DNA from 4 places in the Caecibacter sp. AF58-12pH5A genome. Region 2 is predicted to be linked to each of the others. Evidence: riboswitches for the same ligand, from Rfam matches in the RefSeq annotation. Region 2 holds a riboswitch; each other region holds the start of a gene.
The links. A riboswitch is a leader RNA that binds a small molecule or an ion and turns the genes downstream of it on or off. The one in region 2 is predicted to bind FMN.
Positions count from the first base shown of each region.

Region 1: it holds a riboswitch for FMN, as region 2 does, so the genes downstream of both, PGX44_RS08290 (bifunctional 3,4-dihydroxy-2-butanone-4-phosphate synthase/GTP cyclohydrolase II) here and ribB (3,4-dihydroxy-2-butanone-4-phosphate synthase) in region 2, are expected to answer to the same signal.
Region 3: it holds a riboswitch for FMN, as region 2 does, so the genes downstream of both, PGX44_RS00620 (FGGY-family carbohydrate kinase) here and ribB (3,4-dihydroxy-2-butanone-4-phosphate synthase) in region 2, are expected to answer to the same signal.
Region 4: it holds a riboswitch for FMN, as region 2 does, so the genes downstream of both, ribD (bifunctional diaminohydroxyphosphoribosylaminopyrimidine deaminase/5-amino-6-(5-phosphoribosylamino)uracil reductase RibD) here and ribB (3,4-dihydroxy-2-butanone-4-phosphate synthase) in region 2, are expected to answer to the same signal.

Region 1 covers NZ_JAQDBC010000016.1:25,473-31,190, reverse strand. The annotation lists gene PGX44_RS08305 (S1 domain-containing RNA-binding protein) at 1-49, opposite strand, end outside; gene PGX44_RS08300 (FtsB family cell division protein) at 176-502, opposite strand; gene PGX44_RS08295 (FAD-binding oxidoreductase) at 736-2,139, shown strand; FMN riboswitch at 2,190-2,305, shown strand; gene PGX44_RS08290 (bifunctional 3,4-dihydroxy-2-butanone-4-phosphate synthase/GTP cyclohydrolase II) at 2,398-3,615, shown strand; gene PGX44_RS08285 (Crp/Fnr family transcriptional regulator) at 3,661-4,329, opposite strand; gene PGX44_RS08280 (ATP-binding protein) at 4,473-5,351, shown strand; gene PGX44_RS08275 (Lrp/AsnC family transcriptional regulator) at 5,289-5,718, opposite strand, start outside.
Region 2 covers NZ_JAQDBC010000004.1:73,715-79,432, reverse strand. The annotation lists gene PGX44_RS03350 (threonine aldolase family protein) at 1-440, shown strand, start outside; gene PGX44_RS03345 (lecithin retinol acyltransferase family protein) at 489-1,073, shown strand; gene PGX44_RS03340 (phosphohexomutase domain-containing protein) at 1,097-2,605, shown strand; gene PGX44_RS03335 (transcriptional regulator GutM) at 2,609-3,034, shown strand; FMN riboswitch at 3,118-3,230, shown strand; gene ribB (3,4-dihydroxy-2-butanone-4-phosphate synthase) at 3,393-4,058, shown strand; gene PGX44_RS03325 (hypothetical protein) at 4,140-4,568, opposite strand; gene pckA (phosphoenolpyruvate carboxykinase (ATP)) at 4,596-5,718, opposite strand, start outside.
Region 3 covers NZ_JAQDBC010000001.1:120,727-126,444, reverse strand. The annotation lists gene PGX44_RS00640 (PolC-type DNA polymerase III) at 1-1,451, shown strand, start outside; gene PGX44_RS00635 (YerC/YecD family TrpR-related protein) at 1,577-1,909, shown strand; gene mscL (large conductance mechanosensitive channel protein MscL) at 1,985-2,431, shown strand; gene PGX44_RS00625 (hypothetical protein) at 2,572-3,105, shown strand; FMN riboswitch at 3,167-3,303, shown strand; gene PGX44_RS00620 (FGGY-family carbohydrate kinase) at 3,398-4,924, shown strand; gene PGX44_RS00615 (3-hydroxybutyryl-CoA dehydrogenase) at 5,313-5,718, shown strand, end outside.
Region 4 covers NZ_JAQDBC010000010.1:24,717-30,434, reverse strand. The annotation lists gene PGX44_RS06425 (5-methyltetrahydropteroyltriglutamate--homocysteine S-methyltransferase) at 1-251, opposite strand, end outside; gene PGX44_RS06420 (Zn-dependent hydrolase) at 368-1,594, opposite strand; gene ribH (6,7-dimethyl-8-ribityllumazine synthase) at 1,663-2,127, opposite strand; gene PGX44_RS06410 (riboflavin synthase) at 2,157-2,798, opposite strand; gene ribD (bifunctional diaminohydroxyphosphoribosylaminopyrimidine deaminase/5-amino-6-(5-phosphoribosylamino)uracil reductase RibD) at 2,779-3,915, opposite strand; FMN riboswitch at 4,012-4,145, opposite strand; gene rpe (ribulose-phosphate 3-epimerase) at 4,218-4,862, opposite strand; gene rsgA (ribosome small subunit-dependent GTPase A) at 4,856-5,718, opposite strand, start outside.

The DNA of each region.
Region 1 (5,718 bases), on a different contig from region 2:
TGATTCCTGTGACAGTCCCTTCCAACACGCTGCCTACTTCGATTGCCATGCTGATACCATATCCTCCTTTAATATGAGTACGCGTTACAAAAAAACGTTTATAATCATTATACTAACAAACTTTGAAAAATTCAATCGAAATTTATACGCCATCTGATAATTTACTGTTATATTTTTAAGGACGGTAGGGGATTTCACCCGGACGAGCCATGCCGAACTGCTCCCGGGCCTGGCGCATAATTTCTGCCGGTGATTCCAAAAGGTCCTTTTGGTTGTGAAGGCGTTGATTTTCTTCTGTCAATTCCTGTTCCTGACGGATGGTTATCTGCATATCCTGACGTATTTCCCATAGCTCATAGAGCTTAATGCTGAGAAACACCGTACCTGCAATGAGCAGTACCACAACAAGTCGGGTGTACGCAGACCAGCGCGCCTTTTTCTTGCGGCGGCTTTTTCTTCGCCTGCCCTGCGGAACGGGACGCTGTTGCTTTGTTCGTTTCACTACGTACGCTCAACTCCTTTGAAAAAGTAAGACCTAACCCATAGTATACCTTTATTTTATCGTAAGATAAAGGCCTCTTTGGGTTATTTCTCTGCCGTCACAGCAAAAACTTCACCTGACCGGGCTTTTTAGGGCCAGGTTTGCGAATGCCCCTTTAAAATCCTCCGTTTCTCTCTTATAATAAGGCCTATACTGTGTTTTGCCAAATTCTGCTAGTCTGAGGAGGAATATTCATGCCTTATTCACCACTTACCCCTGATATACTCGCCCAATTGGTCCGGATTGCAGGACCTAAAAACGTTCTCACCGATCCGGAACGGCTGGAGCCTTACAGCCACGATGAAGTCACCGATCCGGCGTACCATCATCTGCCGGAAGCCGTCGTTTTGGTGGAAACGGCGGACCAGGCAGCTGCCGTCATCGGCCTGGCTAACGAATATCATTTTCCCGTCGTCCCCCGTGGCGCCGGCACGGGACTGGCCTGTGGCGCCGTCCCGATCTACGGCGGTGTCGTCCTCTCCCTGGAAAAAATGAACCGCATTCTGGAAATCAACGAAGATGCCCTCTACGCCGTAGTAGAACCGGGCGTTCGCACGGCTGACCTGCAAAAAGAAGTAGAAGCCAAGGGGCTTTTTTATGCGGGTGACCCCTGCAGCGGTGATTCCTGTTTCATTGGCGGCAATATTGCCACCAACGCCGGTGGCAACCGGGCTGTCAAATACGGCACGACGCGTAACCAGGTCTATGCCGTAGAAGTCGTCAACCCTACAGGAAAAATCGTCCGCCTGGGGGCGCGCTTACAGAAGCAGTCTACAGGCTATTGCCTGGACCAGCTGATCATCGGCTCAGAAGGCACCCTGGGGATTATCACACAGGCCACGCTGAAGCTCCTGCCCAAGCCCCAGCATAAACTGGACCTGCTGGCCATCTTCCCCAGTACAGAACAGGCCATCGGTGTCGTAACTCAGATTATTAAAGCAGGTATTACACCGACGTGCGTCGAATTTATGGACAACATTACCATTAAATCTGTAGAGAAATATTTGCACGAAACATTGCAGGACAGCGACAGCGGCAATTATCTCATCGTCGAAGTAGAAGGTACCAGTGAAGACGATATGGACGATAAGGCCGTCCTCCTAGATGAAATCTGTACGGCAAACGGTGCTTCGTCCGTCCTCGTCGCCGATTCGGCCCGTATTTGGCAGGCCCGCAAGGCCTTTGCCGAAGCCGTCCGGGCGGAAAGCCTGATTGTCTGCAAGGAAGATGTCGTCGTACCCGTCGACCAGGAACCGAAGCTCATCGATGCCATTTTGGCCCTTGCCCAAAAATACAATCTTATTACGCGCATTGCCAGCCATGCCGGCGATGGCAATATTCACCTCAATATCCTAAAAAATCCGGACCTGACGTACGAAGCATGGCAGGAGCACGTAGACGCCAACCAACAGGAGCTGTATACCTTAATCTACCAGCTCGGCGGCCGTCTGTCCGGCGAACACGGCATTGGCAGCAAGCGAAAGGCCCTGATGGAAGAATTCACCAACCCGGATGAACTGGAAATGATGCGCGCCGTCAAAAAAGCCTTAGATCCGAATAACATCCTCAATCCCGGTAAAATTTTTGATGTAGAATAAAACAGACGGGCCCTCCCCTTTACTTCACGCCCATTTACAGGTATAATAAAGTAATCTTCAAGGGCAGGGTGTAATCCCCGACCGGCGGTAAAGTCCGCGAACACGCAAGTGTACGATTTGGTGCAATTCCAAAACCGACAGTACAGTCTGGATGAATGAAGATATCCGGCAGTGTTTTGCCTGTCGTGATCTTTGTTACTGGAAAGCCCTGAACACCTATGGTGATCAGGGCTTTTATATATGTAGGAGGTTCTGTACATGGATACAAACGAAAAGAAACACAATACCATCGAAGAAGCTATCGAGGCCTTGCAGGCTGGCCAGATTGTCATCGTTGCAGACGATCCCGAACGGGAAGACGAAGGCAACTTTGTCTGCGCTGCCCAGTTCTGCACGCCGGAAAATATCAACTTTATGCTCACCAATGCCAAGGGCCTGATCTGCCTGCCTGTCAGCCAGGAATACGTGTATAAATTGGGCCTGCCGCAGATGGTCAGTGATAATAAGAATAACAATCACACGGCCTTCACTATTTCTATCGATGCTGCCGACGTCGAATCGGGCATTACAGCAGAAGACCGGGCCCGTACAATCCGCCTGGCCGCGTCAGATGAAGCGACACCAACGAGCTTTACCCGCCCGGGCCACCTCTTTCCCCTCGTCGGTGTCAGAGGCGGTGTACTGCGGCGAAACGGACACACGGAGGCAACGCTCGATCTCCTGCGCCTGGCCGGTTTGAAGCAGGTCGGCGTCTGCTGCGAAATTCTGGACGACCGCGGTGAAATCATGCACGCTGACGGCCTCTGGAAACTGGCCGAAACGCATCATCTGAAATTCATTACGATCCACGATTTGCAGAATTATTGCCGCCGTCACGACAAGCATGTCATCCGCGAAGCCGCTGCTGCCATGCCGACCAAGTTCGGCGAGTTTAAGATTTATGGCTTTATCAACGATCTCACAGGCGAACATCATGTAGCTCTCGTCAAAGGGGACATTGGAGACGGCAAAAACATCCTCTGCCGCGTCCATTCCGAATGCCTGACGGGCGACGTTTTCGGCTCGTGCCGTTGTGATTGCGGTGAACAGTTAGCCGCAGCGCTGACGCAGATCAATAAAGAAGGCCGCGGTATTCTCCTCTATATGCGGCAGGAAGGCCGTGGTATCGGTCTGATCAATAAACTAAAGGCCTATGCCTTACAGGAACAAGGCTACGATACAGTAGAAGCCAATGAAAAGCTGGGGTTTGCGCCGGATTTGCGCGAATATTGGATTGGCGCCCAAATTCTCCAGGACCTGGGAGCCCGGGAATTGCGGCTGCTTACCAACAATCCCCTGAAGATTTATGGTCTCGAAGGCTTTGGCGTAGAAATCGTCGAACGCGTACCGATCGAAATGGCACCGCAAAAATTCGATGAATTTTACCTGGAAACAAAGAAAAACAAAATGGGACACATTCTCCCCCACTTAAAATGAATGTATTGAAAAAGGCTGCCTGCAGGCAGCCTTTTGGCATTTCGGTTACTCTTCACTCAATAAGGTAAACCATTCGCGGTTGTAATCGATGAGCCCGTCACGTTTCATACGGCTCAGCTCAGCGGACATGGCTGACCGGTCTACAGAAAGGAAATCAGCCAGCTGCTGCCGGTTAAAATTGATAGAAAACGTATCTTTCCCACGTTTTTTTGCTTCATCAGAAAGATAAACCATGAGCTTCTTACGCGTAGAACGCTGGGACATATAGCGGATTTTCTTGGTAAGGATCATATTCTTACTAGCCAGTACGCCGAGGAGATTCGCTGCGAAGGCCTCCTGCGCTTTCGTAAAGGCCACGCCGGCCTGCAGAATCCGGTTGATATCGATAAAAAGTATTTCACACTTTTCCATGACGACTACATCGACGGCTGAACGGACACCACGCAGACAGGCAAAGGCTTCAGCAAACATGCCTCCGGCCGAAACGGCTGTCAGGATATTGCGGTTTCCCCAATAGTCTTCCTGTACAATGTGGACCGTCCCGCTGAGGACGATACCGATGGAATTTACTTCATCGCCTGCATAAAAGACAAAACTCCCTTTTTCATAGCTATGGCGATGGCTGCCCATATCCCGCAGCATTTGCACGATGTCTCCCGGTTCTATATCCTGGAAAAGTGCTGTCTTTTGTAATACTTGTACATATTTTTCCATTGTTTCACCTCGTTGTTGTTTGTACAACAGCAAATTACGTCGTTTCATACTATACTTACTACATCAACAGAAACAGGTACGGCCTGTAATATAAAAGAACCAAGCCTGATTATGAGTACTGCGTCTGAGAGGGAGGATGTACGATGAAACGGAAAATTATTCATATTGATCAAGAAAAATGTAACGGCTGCGGCCTCTGCGCCAAAGCCTGTCATGAAGGTGCCATTGGCATGGTAAATGGTAAAGCCCAGTTGCTGCGTGATGATTATTGTGATGGCCTGGGTGACTGTCTGCCCCATTGCCCTACAGGAGCCATTACCTTTGAAGAACGCGAAGCAGCTGCTTATGATGCCGATGCCGTAGCTGTTCACATGAAGGAACGGGGCCTTAAAGCACCGGCCGGTGGCTGTCCCGGCAGCCGCTCCCGCGTACTCCACCAACCGGCAGCCCCGGCTGGCGGTTGCCCCGGCAGCAATATGCGCACGCTGCAGCACGAAGTACCGGCAGCGGCAGCTACAGCAGCTCCGGGTGCCAGCGTATCCCAATTGCAGCAATGGCCTGTCCAGATCAAACTCGTACCGGTCCATGCGCCTTACTTCGACGGTGCCCGTCTCCTCATTGCAGCAGATTGCACAGCCTATGCCTATGCACGTTTCCACGACGATTTCATCCGTAACCGGATTACCCTCGTAGGCTGCCCGAAGCTGGATAGCGTGGACTATTCTGAAAAATTGACGGAAATCATCAAGAGCAATAATATTAAAGATGTTACCATTGTCCGCATGGAAGTTCCTTGCTGCGGCGGCCTGGAAATGGCTGGAAAAAAGCCCTGCAGAACAGCGGCAAGTTCATTCCCTGGCAGGTCGTTACCATTTCTCTCGATGGCAAGATCCTCGATGCCTGATACGGGTATGTTAAAAAGACGAACCGAAATACCGGTTCGTCTTTTTTATTTTACCTTACGGTATTTCTACATTCCATTCTTCTTTCAGCGTAGAAAGACACATAAATGTTTGAGATGAAGCCACCGTGGGGATTTCATTCAATTCATCCATTAAGAAATGTTCCAAATCGTCCGGCGTCTTTACGAGCACTTTCAAGAGATAATCAAAAGCACCTACTACGTGATGACACTCCAGCACCTGCTGAAATTCTACAATCTTTTGACGGAATTCCTCTACATCACCGGATCGTTCTAAGTTTACCATAATAAAGGCGGTTACGTTGTAGCCAGTCTTACGGCGGCTGATCTTAGCACCATAGCCTTCAATAATGCCGTTGTGTTCCATCTTGCGGATACGTTCTGATACTGCCGGTATAGAGAGTCCTACAACACGACTGATTTCCGTCGCCGAGGCCTTGCCGTTTTTTTTTAAGATAGTCAGTATC
Region 2 (5,718 bases):
TGGCGGATGCGTTTTATTTGGGTGGCACGAAGTGCGGCGCCCTTTTTGGCGAAATGGTAGTGATCCTCAATGAGGCACTAAAGCCCCATTTCCGCTTTATCATGCGGCAGCATGGGGCTCTCTTTGCCAAGGGCATGCTTTTAGGCCTTCAGTTTAAGGCCTTGCTCCAGGATGATTTGTATACGCGCTTAGGGAGTATGGCCGATGCGTGGGGGAAGAAACTAGCTGCCGGGCTGAAGGAAAAGGGGTATTCCTTTGCCTATACGCCGGTATCGAATATGATTTTTCCCATCGTAACAACTGCACAGGCAGACGCTCTGGCAGAGTACGTCCTGTTTGAAAAGTGGCTCGATAATCCCGATGGCACACAAACCATACGCCTCGTGACCAGCTGGATGACGAAGCAGGAAGATATTGATGGCTTGTTGCAGCATATGTGACGGTCTATCCAGGCAATACCGGTTTAAGAATGTAAGGAGTCAGGTTTCATGGCAATTGATGTGCATTCCCTTTTATCTGTATTAAAGGACGAAAAAATAGCCGCCCATTGGCTGGCCACACGGCCCCGGCGTGGTGATCACATTCGCGTACGCCGCTTAGGCGGCCTGTATTACCATCACGGTATTTATATAAGTGATACGGAGGTCATTACCTTTGCCGGTGACGATGACCACAATCCGTTTGATTGGTGGGATACGAAGGTACGGGCCACTTCCTTGGAGTTGTTCCTCCAAGGCGGCCAGACAGAGGTCTGCCTGTACACGATTCGTGAGCGGCAGCAGCTCTGCAGCATTGAAGAAACGGTAGCTTTTGCCAGAGCCTGTCTGGGGAATGAAAAATACAGCCTGCTTTTTCATAATTGTGAACATTTTTCAAATGCCTGCAAGCAGGGCATTTATCGCAGCCAGCAAGTAGAGCGTATTTTGCGTGGTCAAAGCTTGCACGACGCGTTGGCTTGTCTTGACGATCCGGAACAGCGTTCCCGCTGGTGGGATGAAGCCGTATCAGATCTGAAGAAACAAGTACTGAGTAAGATTAAGCGTGATCTGGAAGCGAAAATGCGACAAGAGTAAACTAATTTAGGAGGATATACATGATGATGACTGAAATGGAAATGATGAAACTGCAAAATGGCAGTGATGTTCGCGGCGTTGCTGTCGCCGGGGTACCTGGTGAAGACGTGACGCTGACGCCGGAAGCCGTAAACCGGATTGCTGCTGCGTTCGTTTCCTTTCTTGCCAAAAAACTAGGAAAAGAACCGGCTGCCTTGCGGATTGCCGTAGGTCATGATTCCCGTATTTCGGCATCGCTCTTGCAGGATGCTGTCTTTTCTGGTCTTACGGCTTGTGCAGCCGATGTGTTTAAGTGTGACCTGGCGTCCACACCGGCTATGTTTATGTCTATTGTTTTTTCTCAGACTCAGATGGACGGGGCAATCATGCTGACGGCCAGCCACTTGCCGTATAACCGCAATGGCATGAAATTCTTTACCGTTGAAGGGGGCCTGGAAAAAACGGATATCCGTGCCCTTTTGGCTCAGGCGGCTGCCCTTCCGGAACAGCACGGGGATCTGGCCCAGGTCCATGCGTTAAATCTGATGGAATTGTATGCTGAACACTTATGCCAGACTATCAGCATGCGGCTGGGCGTGCCTGTAGAAGAGAAGCCCTTGCAGGGGATGCATATCGTCGTCGATGCCGGCAATGGCAGTGGCGGCTTCTTCGTTACAGATGTCCTGGATGTCCTTGGTGCTGACACGACGGGCAGCCAATTCCTGGAACCGGACGGCATGTTCCCCAATCACATTCCAAACCCGGAAAACGCTGCGGCTATGGCGGCTATCCGCGCGGCCGTATTAAAGAATCATGCTGATTTAGGTCTCATTTTTGATACCGATGTCGACCGCATGAGTGCCGTTTTGTCCAACGGGGAAGAAGTGAACCGCAATGCTCTGATTGCCATGATTGCTGCTATCCTGGCACCGGACTATCCGGGCAGTACTATTGTTACTGATTCTGTCACGAGTGATGAGCTGACAGAGTTCCTGACGCAGACCCTCCATCTGGTCCATCACCGGTATATGCGCGGTTACAAGAACGTTATTGACGAATGTATCCGCCTCAATGAAGAAGGCACCCTTTCGCCGCTGGCTATTGAAACATCGGGTCACGGCGCGTTACGGGAAAATTATTATCTCGACGACGGCGCTTTCCTGGCTGTGCGCCTGATCATCGCTGCAGCCCAGGCTAAACAGCAGGGGAAAGAGCTGGGTGATCTGATTGCAGCACTGAAGCAGCCGGCAGAAAGCGTAGAATACCGATTGAAAATTACGGCAGATCAGGCCGGGGAATATGGTAAAAACGTACTCCAGGCGTTCTCTGAACGGGCACAGGCGGCAGGTATACAAATAGCCACGCCGTCGTATGAAGGCGTGCGCCTTGTGTTCCCGCAAGGCTGGGCACTCCTGCGGATGTCTCTCCATGATCCCAATATGCCGCTCAATATTGAAAGCAAAGAAGCCGGTGGCTGCCAAGAAATTACAGCCAGCCTGCGCCAGCTGCTTACGGGCTTTGATCAGCTGGATATTTCTGTGCTGGATGTGTAAGCTATGCAGAAAGAATGGCTCTTTGCCCTCTTCTTTATGCTCATGGTCATGCAGGCTGTAGGCGTGCGCTTACAGGTACGGGCCTATCGTCAGGCTGTAAGCCGTCTGCGGCGGCGTGGCTATGTGGGCATTGGCGGTGGCCGCCGTCGTTTGGGACCGGGGACCATCGTCCTCCTGGCCTGCAGTGGTGATGGCACCATTGTAGGCGCTGAAACGATGCAGGGGATGACGATTTTTAGCCGCTTCCGGGAAAGGCCGGACCTTTACGGCCGGACCATATACGATTTCAAGAACGAGCTCAGTACGTATCCGGCTAAGAAGCGCAAGAAGTATAAGAGCTATGAGCAGGCTGCTGATGCGCTGATCGGACGGTTGCAAAAGGAAGCCGCTGCCCGGCAAGAAGAAAACAGCCAGCTGGAAAAAGTATAGTTTTACGCTGAACGATGCTATTTTGACATAGATAGTTACAAATCAGAAGGCATGTGCTATACTATAGAAAATTTCATATGATTTATTGTCTTTGGGGCGGGGTGTAATTCCCTACCGGCGGTAGAGTCCGCGAGCGCAAGCATGAACCGGTGCAATTCCGGTACCGACAGTATAGTCTGGATGAGAAAAGACAGCAGAAAACGTAGTTTTGCCGTGCGCCCTTTTTGTGTGCACGGCTTTTTTACCGCACAAAAAGGGAAAGGTTACGCGTTTTCGGTATGAAACCTTACAGGTACAACATAGTCCCCACCCAATAGATCTTCCATGAAAGAAACTATTTCATTAGGAGGAACAAAACATGAACAACGAATTTACGTTTGGCACGATTGAAGAGGCAATCCGCGACATCAAGGCGGGCAAGATGGTATTGGTCACAGATGATGCGGACCGGGAAAATGAAGGCGATCTCATCATGAGTGCCGAACTGGCTACGCAGGCAACGGTCAATTTCATGGCAACTTATGCCAAGGGTCTTATTTGTATGCCCTGCGATGGTGCTATTTTGGATCGCCTGCACATGGGACCTATGGTAGAAAAAAATACGGATAACCATGAGACGGCCTTTACCGTTTCTATCGATCATGTCGATACGACCACAGGAATTTCTGCCGGTGAACGGGCCCACACCATGCGTATGTGTGCCGACGGCCGGGCCAAACCGGAGGATTTCCGCCGCCCTGGTCATGTCTTTCCTTTGCGCAGCAAGACCGGTGGTGTTCTCTGCCGTACGGGCCATACGGAAACGACGACCGACCTGTGCCGTCTGGCCGGCCTTGCACCTGTCGGCATTTGCTGCGAAATCATGAGTGCTGACGGATCCATGGCCCGTACACCGGAACTCATGCAATTTGCCAAGGCCTATGGCTTGACCTTTATTACCGTAGCGGATCTCGCTGCGTACCGCCGCCGTACAGAAGTGCAAGGCGACGTGCCGGCAGATGTACCGGCACCGGCTCAGGTCTAAGCGGCATAGACGCCTGCACGTGAAAAGGGAGCTCCTTCCTGCCTGTAGCAGGAGAGAAGCTCCCTTTTCACTATGTCCTGTTTAGAATTTCAAATCGATCGTAGCAGAAACGCCGACGCCTTGGACACGGCTCATGTTTGTCACGTCTAAGGATTCGACAGGAATAAGGGCGTTAGCCCGGGCAATGCCATTGAAGCTGGCTTCAATTTGGGCGACAGCCTTTACCTTATCGACCTGTGCCGTCGGTCCGACGACCTGGACAGCACCGATATATTTGCCTGTACCGCCGCTGATAATGGGAACGACCTTTGTGGCATAATCCGTGCCGACACCGTTTTTCATGAGTAATTTGTTCAGGAAGGTGTTGATCTGGTCTCCGTATTTGGAAACGAGAACGGAAACACCGCCAACCTTTAAAATGGATCCCAGGTCAAAGGCCTGTACAGCTGTACCGCCGCAAAAGCCCAAGAGGGATGCGGCTGTCATGGCTACAACGAGTTGCTTTTTCATGGAATGCCTCCTTCAGTGAGTGATAAATCATGGCCGTGGTCCGGCGTTCAGGATATCTTCACGAATACGGGGATATTTCGTATGGAAGTTATCGTAGAACAGCTTCGCTACCTTAACGGCCATGGCATCATAGGCTGCCGGGTCTGCCCAGGTTGCGCGGGGGTTCAGGAGTTTTTCCGGCACGTTCGGGCAGGTCTGGGGAATATCTACGTTGAAGCGGTCGTTATGCACATAGACAGATTCTTTTAGGCTGCCATTCAGGGCAGCAGTAATCATAGCCCGTGTATATTTCAGAGCGATACGGCTGCCTGTTCCATAGGGGCCGCCGGTCCAGCCCGTGTTGACCAGATAGACCGTCGTATTATGGGCTACAATCCGTTCGCCCAGCATATGGGCGTAAATCTGGGGATGCAAAGGCATGAAAGGCTCGCCAAAGAGGGTGGAGAAGGTCGGTACCGGTTCCGTAATGTTCTGTTCCGTACCGGCTACCTTCGAAGTAAAGCCTGTAACAAAATGATACATGGCCGCTTCTTTGCTTAACCGGGAGATAGGCGGCAACACGCCGAAGCTGTCAGCTGTAAGAAAAATAACGACAGAAGGAGTACCGCCCAGGCCGGACATTTCCGCATTGGCAATATATGTAATAGGATAGCCTGCCCGTGTGTTTTCTGTCAAGGTTTTATCGGCATAATCCGGTTTGCGCGTCTGCGCGTCGAGAATAACATTCTCTACAAGCGTACCGGCTTTAATGGCATCATACACTTCCGGCTCCCGTTCAGGATCGAGGTTGATGCACTTAGCGTAGCAACCGCCTTCGAAATTAAAGACCCCTTCAGGGGACCAGCCGTGTTCATCGTCGCCAATAAGGAGGCGCTCCGGGTCAGCCGACAAGGTTGTCTTGCCCGTACCGGAAAGGCCGAAGAAAATAGCCGTTTCCTTTGTTACAGGATCCATGTTGGCTGAGCAGTGCATGGGCAGGACCCCTTCCTTGGGCATGAGATAATTCATGACCGAGAAGACGCTCTTTTTGATTTCACCGGCATAGCGTGTGCCTACGATGAGGATCTCGTGGGCTTCATAGTCAATGAGGATGGCCGCTTCCGAATGGACGCCGTCAATTTCAGGATCACATTTGAAGCCCGGTGCGGCG
Region 3 (5,718 bases), on a different contig from region 2:
ATATCGACCTCAACTTCTCTGGCGAATACCATCCGAAAGCCCATAAATACACGGAAGAACTCTTTGGTAAGGATAACGTTTTCCGTGCCGGCACGATCGGTGTCGTCAAAGACAAGACGGCTTACGGCTACGTTATGAAATGGGCCGACGCCAAGGGGATTAAGGTCAACGATGCCTTTGTCAACAGCCTGGTCAACGGCTGCATGGGTGTCAAGAATACGACGGGCCAGCACCCGGGCGGCGTCATGGTTATTCCCCGTGATATGGACGTCCATCACTTTACGCCTGTCCAGTATCCGGCCAATAAGAAGGATACGGGCATTATTACGACTCACTTTGACTATCACTCCATCGAAGGCCGCCTGGTCAAGCTTGATATCCTCGGTCACGATGATCCGACGGTTATCCGCATGCTCGAAGACATGACCGGCGTAGATGCCAAGTCCATTCCCTTTGATGATCCGGCGACGATGAGCCTCTTTAGCTCGACGAAGGCCCTGGGCCTGACACCGGAAGAACTGGGTTCACCTGTAGGCAGCCTGGGTATTCCCGAATTCGGTACGCCCTTTGTCCGGCAAATGCTCGTCGACACGAAGCCCAAGAACTTCTCCGAACTGGTACGTATTTCCGGTTTCTCCCACGGTACAGATGTATGGCTGAACAACGCCCAGGATTTGATCCGTAACAAGGTCGTACCGCTGAAAGAAGCCGTTTCTACCCGTGATGACATCATGAACTATCTGATTCAGCACGGTATCAAGCCTAAGACGAGCTTCAAGGTCATGGAAAATGTCCGTAAAGGCAAGGGTATTGACAAGCCGAACAAGCTGGGCCAGAAGACGACTGATTATGAAGGCGAATTGCGGGAAGGGCAAATTCCCGAATGGTTCATCGAATCATGCCTGAAAATCGGCTACCTCTTTCCCCGTGCCCATGCCGTGGCCTACGTTATGATGGCCTTCCGCATTGCCTGGTTCAAGATCAATTATCCCCTGGCTTACTATGCGGCGTACTTTACGATCCGCGCCAAGGCCTTTAAGCTTTCGGCCATGGTACACGGCCTGGAAGGACAGGAGCAGGCTATGAAGGAAATCAAAGCCATGGGCAAGAGTGCCTCCAAAATCGACCAGGATCTCTATTCGGCCCTGGAACTGGCGAAGGAAATGAGCCTGCGCGGCTATTCCTTCCTCAATGTCGATATTAACCGCTCCGATGCGATGAAGTTTACCATTTGCGATGGTAAAATACTGCCGCCCTTTACGGCTATTGACGGTCTTGGCGAAAACGTTGCCGAACAGATTGTAACGGCCCGCAATGAACGTCCTTTCACATCCAAAGCGGACCTCAAGCTGCGCGGTAAAGTAGGCAAGACCATGCTGGACCTGATGAGCGAATATGGCTGCCTCGGTGATTTGCCTGAAGACGAACTGCTCGATCTCTTTGCTATGTAAGGAAGTGGTGCCGGACCTTGTGTCCGGCCCTTCCTTTTTCAGGTATCGACAGGAGACCCGTTCTGAGCTATAATAAAGAGAAAAGATTTACTATGTTAAAGCATGAAAGTAAACGAGGTGTCCATATGGCAGTCAATGAAAAACTGAGAGATCATCTGCATGACCAGCTTTTTGCAGCAGTATTGGAGCTCCAGTCCATAGATGAATGTTACGAGTTTTTTGAAGATATTTGCACGATTCAGGAAATGCGGGCCATTGCTGTGCGCCTGGAAGTAGCGCGCATGCTCAAGGCCGGCGATATTTACGAAGACATCGTCAAACAGACCGGCGCCAGTACGGCAACCATCAGCCGTATCAAACGGTGCCTCAATTATGGCAGCGGTGGTTATGGGAAAATCCTCGACCGCATGGCGAAAAAGAATCCTGACTTGTTAAAAATCGGTATTAAGAAGAAATAAGCATTGCAATTTAAAATGAGATATTGTACGATAAGGAGAGAATCATTTTAAATTATAATGTTAGGAGTGATGGACATGGGATTTTTTAAAGAATTTAAAGAGTTTGCCATGCGCGGCAGCGTCATTGATATGGCCGTCGGCGTTGTTATTGGCGGTGCTTTTGGCAAAATCGTCACATCCCTGGTTAATGATATCATTATGCCTCCTATTGGTGTTCTTCTCGGTGGTATCGATTTCTCGGATTTCTTTATTCCCCTCAGCTTGACCCAGCATGTAGAAACGCTGGCCGATGCTAAAGCGGCAGGTATTCCTGTCATTGCCTATGGGTCGTTTATCAACGTATTGATCGAATTCCTGATCATAGCCTTTGCTATCTTTCTCGTTATCAAACAGATCAATCGCATGCGTCCGGCCCCGGCACCCGCTCCGGAACCGCGTCTTTGCCCATACTGTAAACAGCCTGTAGCCGATGACGCTACACGCTGCCCCCATTGCACCAGCGAACTGCCGCCGCTTCAGTAAGCGCGGTACACTAAGAGCTCCCGGCTTTTCCGGGAGTTCTTTTAAGTTACAGACTATTAATAAAACCTATTAGAAAATAAATCATATACAGAGAGGAGACAGACACGGTGGTCCCTTAGGGCCGCGCGCTGTCAAAGTCTATGAAAGCGAAGATAGGCATTACCATTTTTGGCAGCGGAGACGTAGATATTCTCCGCAATTCCATTCACGAGGATTTATGGCGGGATTACCGCTTTTTCTTTAAGAAAGCCGCTGCTCACGCAGCCAAGGGACACAAGAAAAATAAACTCCTGGCCCAGCGCTATGAACGGGCAGCAGCTATGTCCTTATATACCTTTTTTACGAGTGTCGTCATGACCTGGCTCTCCCGCCTGGGGCAGAGTGAAGACGTGCGCTCTGTACCATCCCTGTGCACCCTCTACGACGTACTTATGCGGGCTGTTTTTGGTACGGCTGCCCATACAGAATTTACCCATCTTCGCGCCCTTTTGTGCCGTTACGACCAAAACGTACCGGCCCTCCTGGAAAATCTCAACGAAGACAGCTTGCAGGACATGGAAGACAGTATCTGCGAATTCCTCAGCTACATTGAAGGCAATTCAGACCTGCGCCGTTTTCCGCCGGTGGAAACGTCGACGACAGGCGTTATGGAAGAGCTCATGAGCCGCTTGTAATTTTACTTTATGCATGATATAATGTAATGCAAGTGTTTTGAAATACACAATCTATATATCGTTTAGTCTTTAGGGCATGGTGCGAAAGGGAATCCTTTCAATTCCTGACCGGCGGTGATAGTCCGCGACCTCCTGCAGGGGAGCCGAATCGATGCAATTTCGATACCGACAGTATAGTCTGGATGGGAAAAGACGAAAGCCGGGACAGGTGCAGACCGTCCGGGTATATTTCCTTTGACATGAAAAGACTGGCGATGCCAGTCTTTTTTTATTACAGAAAGAAGGCGCAGAATTGGAAAAAAAATATTATCTCGGCTTTGATGCCGGCACACAAAGCGTAAAGGTCGCCGTCTATGACGACCAGATGCAGGAAGTCGCCATGGCGACAGCCCAGACGACGCTCAACTATCCCCAGCCGGGCTGGGTGCAAATGGACGTAGGCGAATATTACCAGCTTATCAAGCAGTGCATGCGTGAATGCAGCCGCCAGATGGCCGCCAAGAATCTGGACGTACGTGGCGTACGGGCCATCATGGGTGACGGCATCATTTGCGGCATTGCCTGCGTCGATGCAGACGGCAACGCCATTACACCGTATATTAATTACCTCGATAGCCGTACAGCTGACGACGTAGAAGCAATGAAAGCGCAGCACCTGGCTATTTGGGGTGAAGAAACAGGCAATGCCGAACCAAACGTCATGTTTCCGGCCATGTTTGCCCGCTGGTTCCTGAAGAATTTACCTGAAGTGAAGGAAAAAGGCGTCAAGTTCGTCCACAACTGCCCGTACATCCTCATGCACCTGGCCGGTCTTTCCGGGGCCGATGCCTTCATCGACTGGGGCACCTTGTCGGGCTGGGGCCTGGGCTACAACGTCGTCTCCAAAGAGTGGTCGCCTAAGCAGCTGGAAATCCTGGGCATCGATAGGAAGTACTTGCCCCGCGTCGTCAAGCCGTGGGATATCATTGGCACGCTCTGCGCGGCTGACGCGGCCGAAACGGGTTTCCCCGCAGGCATTCCCATTTGTGCCGGAGCCGGTGATACGATGGAATCCATGATGGGCAGCGGCATCTTAGAAGCCGGCCGCGCCGTCGATGTAGCCGGTACGTGTGCCATGTTCTGCGTTGCTACGGACGGTATCATTCCGGAACTGTCATCGCCTGGTATGGGTCTCATCTTCAATTCCGGTACCCTGCCGGATACATATTTCTACTGGGGTATGGTACGTACAGGCGGCCTGGCCTTGCGCTGGTTTAAAGACAGCATTGCCCGCAAGGAAACGGACGATACGTATTACGGTGAAATGGACCGCCTCGCCAGCCGTCATCCTGCCGGCTGCGAAGGTGCCATGTTCATTCCGTACCTGACCGGAGGCAATGGCGAATTCCCGCACGTACGCGGTACCTTTACAGGCCTGACCCTCGATTCGGACCAAGGCGCTCTCTGGCGCTGCGTCCTCGAAGGTATTGGCTACGACTACATGGAAGTAACGGACCGCTACCGCGCAGCCGGTATCGACCTCAATCAGCTCACGGTCACTGAAGGGGGCAGCCGCGATGCCCTGTGGAACCAGATCAAGGCCGATATGCTTTCGACACACGTCCAGACCTTGCAGGTAGCCGGCGGGGCCGTGCCGACGAACTGCCTCGTCGCCGCCCGGGCCGTAGGCGATATTACGAATTTGAAGGCTGTCCTGCAGCAGCGTCTGGCCGTAAAAGACAGCTATGAACCTCATGCAGAACTGACGACCTTATACCGCAAGCAATATGAAAAACGCCGTCATATATTAGCGGCTCTCAATAGCACGGAAACGGTGTAAGAGTTCGTGAATGTGCACAAATTCACAAATAGGAACTGGTGTAATATAACCAGTTCCTATTTATTTTCATTCTAAAATGGTATAAAACGTTATAAATAGTACAAGCTACCTTGGCGGCCTAACAGAATATACGGAATCATCATAGAGTAGAAATAATCATTACACTAAGTCATAAACATCGATATATAAGTAAATAAAAAGCATAAATAATGCATTTTCTGCATATAGAAGCACAGAAATTTATAAAATATATCTATTTTTTAGTGGACTTTTTTTGCAAACGTGTTATACTATGAATGTAAGCAGTGCATCTTAATTATTGTCAAATGTGATTTTTTTTTGATCACAAAAGTGAAAAAAATCACGCTAATAAAAGGAGGAGTTTCACATGTTCAAAAAAGTAATGGTTATTGGTGCAGGCACAATGGGTTCCGGTATTGCTCAAGTATTCGCTGAACACGGCGTAGATGTAGTTCTTAACGATATCAAACAAGAATTCATCGACGGCGGCATGAAAAAAATTGACAAACAGCTGACGAAAAAAGTTTCCAAAGGCAAAATCACGGAAGACCAGAAAGCTGAAATCCTTGGCCATTTCGAAGGCATCGTAGAAATTACGGAAGAAAACATGAAAGACGTAGAACTGGTTGTTGAAGCAGCTATCGAAGACTACAAGATCAAGAGCCAGATCTTCAAAAACCTCGACGAAAAATGCCCGGCTAACACGATTCTCGCTTCCAACACATCTTCCTTGCCGATCACGAAAATTGCTACAGCTACAAACCGTCCGGACA
Region 4 (5,718 bases), on a different contig from region 2:
CCTTCGAGCTGTTCCAGAAAATCGAGGTGCCAGTAGCTGCGGCGGAATTCCCCGTCCGTCACGGCTTTGAGGCCAATTTCTATTTCTTTATCGATCAGCTTCGTAATTTCTTCGTCTTCAATCTGACGCAGACCGGCTGGGTCCAGTGTGCCTGCCGTTGCTGCCTGGCGTGCTTCTTTGATGCGATCTGTCCGTAAAAAGCTGCCGACCACGTCATAACGGAACGGGCCTTTTTTGGTTTCTGTTGTCATCTGATATATCCCCCTTTGCTACGAGCTATATTTATTAATAATTACTATTTTATCATACTTGTTTTCATTATTCTTGTCAATACAGCCCTGCTATTCACATAGAGAATAGCGACGTGTCATGCCCGCGTGGCCAGGACAGACAGGGTTTCCAAAAGGACGTTGGCGCCACGGCACACGTCTTCATCTGGCGTGTATTCATCCGGGCTATGGCTGATGCCGCCAATGCTGGGGACAAAAATCATGGCCGTCGGGCAAATGCGGGCCATCATTTGCGCGTCCTGGCCGGCACCGGAGACGAGGCGCTGCGACGAATAGCCCCGTTTTTGCGCTGCATCTTCGACGAGCTGGATCAAACGGTCGTCGAAATGGACCGGATTGAAAGCGGTCATATGCTCCACGCTGATCTGCACGTGGTCCGTTTGGTGCAGGCCTGTATAGAACTCATCGAGAGCCTGTTCGACAGCAGCGAGCTTGTCTGTGTCAGGATGACGCAGATCGATCGTAAAGACAGCCTCTCTGGGAATAACATTGACGGCATTCGGTTTAAGCGCCAGCGTACCGATGGTAGCGACGCCGCCGTAGGTTTCGGCCAGCGTGCGGGCGTAGACGTTGACCTTAGCAGCTGCCAGGCCTGCATCATGACGCAGGTTGATCGGCGTCGTACCGGCATGATTAGCCTTACCTTCTATGGTGACACGCTGCCAGTGGAGGCCTTGAATGCCTTCGACAATACCGATTTGGATGCCGGCAGCGTCGAGGACCGGGCCCTGTTCGATGTGGAACTCCAAAAAGGCATAGGGCCTGATGGCCGTCGCCTCTGCCGTGCCCAAATAGCCAATGCGGGCCAGTTCATCACCCAGGCGCAGGCCATCTTTATCGATGCAGGCATAGACCTGGGCCGGCGTAATGCCACCGGCGAAGGCGAGAGAACCGGCCAGGTCCGGCTGGAAACGGACACCTTCTTCGTTCATAAAAACCGTGACCCCCAAAGGACGGCGTGGCTGGAAGCCCTGTTCCTGTAAGGTCTGAATCACTTCGAGACCAGCCAGGACGCCCAGACAACCGTCGTAAGGGCCGGCGTGGATGACCGTGTCAATGTGGGAGCCCGTAAGAACCGGTGCCTGGTCCTTGTTTGCAGCTGTTTCCCAAATTCCTGTTATATTGCCTGCCTGGTCGATGACGATGCGAAGCTGGAGCTCGCGCATCCATGTCACGACCAGGTCGCGTCCTTCCTTATCGGCATCGGAAAGGGCCAGGCGCGTGCGGCTTGCCGGACCGTCGTGACCGATAGTTCCCAACCTTTGTATATGGTTCAAAAGCCGTTGTCCGTTGATCTGTAGCATAGGTATATTCTCCCGTGTTGTGATTTTGTAAAAAAAACGCGGCACAGTGGCCGCGTTTTATGGAATTCTTAGAGTTCGCGAATGAGGTTGACCATTTCGATGGCACTGGTAGCCACGTCAAAGCCTTTGTTGCCGGCTTTTGTGCCTGCCCGTTCGATGGCCTGTTCAATATTTTCCGTCGTAATAATGCCGAAGAGAACAGGAATACCGGATTTCAGGCTGACCTGGGCTACGCCCTTAGCAGCTTCGTTGCAAACGAGATCGTAGTGGCTCGTAGCACCGCGGATGACTGCACCGAGGCAGATTACGGCATCGTATTTTTTTGATTCAGCCATTTTCTGGGCGATCAAAGGGATTTCGAAGGAGCCCGGAACCCAAGCCGTCGTAATATCTTCTTCGGCTACGCCATGACGTTTCAAGGCGTCGTACGCACCGCCTAAGAGACGGCTGCAGATGAATTCGTTGAAACGGGCGACAACGATGCCGACCTTTATACCAGAACCTATTAAATTGCCTTCTTTAATTTGTACCATAATGACACTCTCCTTATCGTATTAGGGATTTAAAATCCGTTTTCCAGCAGTTTTTCCAGCGTCAGGGTGCTCCCCTGATGACTATAGCCTACTGTAAAATTGTGTATATATTTTCCTATCACATCTGTTTCCAGATTGACAATGGAACCGGGTTGTTTAGTCAGCAGCGTCGTGTTCGACATAGTGTGCGGAATGATGGACACCGTGAACTGCGACGGGCCGACAGAAGCGACGGTAAGGCTGATGCCGTCGATGGCAATGGAGCCTTTTTCGACGATAAACGGCGCCATATCGCTGGGAATACCGACGGTAATGAGGCGGGCAATGCCGTCGTTGGCAATGCGCGTAATGTGGCCTGTGCCATCAATATGGCCGCTGACGATGTGGCCGCCCAGGCGGGAGCCTACGGCTACGGCCCGTTCCAGGTTGACCTGGGAGCCTCTCGAGACTTCGCTCAAGGACGAGCGGTTCATCGTTTCGTGCATGACATCGGCCGTAAAGGCCTTGTCTGTCAGGGATGTAACGGTAAGGCAGACGCCGTTGACGGCAATACTGTCGCCAATCTGCGTGCCTTCCAGTACTTTTTCTGCCTGAATTGTCAGGCGGATGGAATCGGGCCGGCGATCCATAGCGCCGATGGTGCCCAGTTCCTCAATGATGCCAGTGAACATATGCACCCTCCCTTTGTGTATTATAAGCTGTAATCAGGATGTTGCCATCGTGGAGCTCGACCGAGTCATACGCCAGTGGCATGCATTCGCCCAGCTCATCTACGCCGACGCCGCCTACAGAGGGCAAGGCACCGGTGCCGCCGATAACCTTATTGCCCAGGAAAGCATAGATTTTATCGACGAGCTTGTGGTCGAAGAAGCTGCCCTGAACGGTACTACCACCTTCGACGAGAATGCTGCGAATGTTTTCCTGCCAAAGGAGGTCGAGCATTTGCGGCAAATCGATGTGGCCATCACTGCCCAAGGGCGCCAGGATGACGCGAGCTCCCATATCCTTGAGGCGGCGCATCTTGTCTGTATCGCAAAGGGTCGTCGTGACGACGATAGTGGGCGACGTCTTATCCGTCAGGACCAGAGCCGTTTCGGGAATGCGTCCGTACGTATCGAGGACAATGCGTACAGGCTGGTGCGGCGCGTCGTGGGCTTCCCGTTCGATACGGCACGTAAGAAGCGGGTTATCCGTAATGATCGTGTTGATGCCGACGAGGATACCGTCGTAAATGGAACGCAGGTAATGGCCCTTGCTGCGGGCCCAGTCGTTCGTAATCCACTGGGACTTGCCGGTCCGCGAGGCAATACGGCCGTCCAGGCTTTGGGCCAATTTGGCCGTAATGAAGGGCTTTTCGACCATCATATTTTTGATAAATACTTCGTTCAAGCGGGCTGCTTCCTTCGAGAGAAGTCCTACCTCTACGGGAATACCGGCCTGGCGAAGGATGGCTGCCCCTTTGCCGGCTACGAGGGGATTCGGATCAAGCATGGCCATGACGACCTTGCCGACTTTGCGTTCGACGAGCGTCCGCGCACACGGCGGTGTACGGCCATAATGGGCACACGGTTCGAGAGTGACGTAGACCGTAGCGCCTTCAGCCTTGTCCCCTGCTTCGCGCAAGGCCCATACTTCAGCATGAGGTGTACCGGCCTTACGATGATAACCTCGGCCGACGACTTCGCCGTCTTTGACGATAACACAGCCGACGGCCGGATTGGGCGCGGTGTAGCCTAAGGCCAGCCGGGCCAGTGAAAGGGCTTCCCGCATATAATCAATGGGTTTCACGTTCTTCCTTCCTTTCCGTTTTTTCTTATTCAATAAGAAAAAGGCTATGGGCAACAGTACATGCCAATAGCCTTTTTGAGCACAGTAAACAAAGGTACTTGTCTTTTCCCATCCAGACTTTACTGTCGGTACCGAAATTGCATCGGTTCAACCCCCGCGAGGGTTAGCGGACTTTACCGCCGGTCAGGAATTGAAAGCCTACACCTTCTCACCTTGCCCCAAAGACTATCTTTATGTATGTATTCATTTTTTACATTGTTAATTGTATCACAAGGAGTGAATGATGACAAGTCATCAGCTGGTCAGCGTAAAGCGGCAATAGCGGCAGCCCGGTCTGGCGCACCGAAAACAGCACTACCGGCGACGAGGAAATCAGCACCAGCTTCTTTGACGGCAGCCACGGTCTTAGCGTTGACACCGCCATCCACTTCGACAACGGCCTGGCAATTGCCAGCCTGGTCGAGGAGTGTCCGGGCAGCACGGATCTTATCGAGAGCATAGGGAATGAATTTCTGGCCGCCAAAGCCAGGGTTGACGCTCATGACGAGGATCATGTCCAGCTGGCTGGCCACGCACGACAAGGCGCTCACAGGCGTAGCCGGATTGAGGGCTACACCAGCCTTCATACCGGCTTCATGAATCTGCTGGATGACGCGGTCCAAGTGAACGCACGCTTCCTGATGGACCGTGACGTACGTGACGCCGGCTTTGGCCAGGTCTTCAATGTACGTTTCCGGATGTTCCACCATGAGGTGGGCATCAAAGGGCAGCTTGGTATGGGATCGCAGGCTGGCTACGAGAGGTACGCCAAAGGTCAGGTTCGGCACAAAGTGGCCGTCCATGAGATCAAGGTGCAGGCAGTCGGCGCCGCCTTTTTCTATATCCTGTACTTCATCAGCCAGGCGGGAAAAATCAGCCGATAAGAGGGAGGGACAAATAGTTACCATGAGTTTCGTTTCCTTTCTAAAATGGAGTCGAGTACTTTGCAGTACGAGTCGTACCGCTCCTGCTGGATTTTCCCCTCTACCAGGGCTGCTTTGACACTGCAGTCCGGTTCACTACGGTGCAGGCACGAGGAAAAGCGGCAGCCGCCGCTGTAGGCCAGCAAATCCGGGAAAAGGCGCAGGAGCTCGCGCGGCTCGAGCTGTTCGAATTCGAGGGCACTGAAGCCCGGCGTATCGACGACATACGTGCCTTCATCGAGGAGCATGATTTCCGAATGGCGCGTCGTATGACGGCCACGGCCAATCTTTTCACTCACCCGGCCGACCGTCAGAGGACGACCGAGAATCCGGGCCAAGAGGCTCGATTTACCGACACCGGACGGGCCGCCGAAGGCAGTCATCTGCCCGGGCAGGAGATCTTTGATGACATCAATGCCGTCGCCCGTGGCGGCCGAAACGAGATACACATCGTAGCCGCATTTGGCATAGAAATCGCGGTACTCTTCGGCACGGTCACGGTTGAGGTCGCACTTGTTGAAGCAGACTTTAGGATGGATACCGGCGTATTCGCAGGTCATGAGCATCTGGTCGAGAAGAAAGTAGTTCGGATCCGGTGACTGGGCGGCCATGATGATAAACATCTGGTCGATATTGGCTATGGCCGGCCGCCGCAAAGCATTGCGCCGTGGCAAGAGGCCTTCAATGACGCCCTTGTTGTCACCCAGCTCCGTAATTTCCAGCTCGTCGCCGACGAGAATCTTCGTCTTCAGCTTGCCCCGGCGACGGCATTCCGTCAGGTTGGCCGCGCCTGTATCTACGTAATAAAATCCGTTGTAATTCTTAATTACCCTGCCTTTTG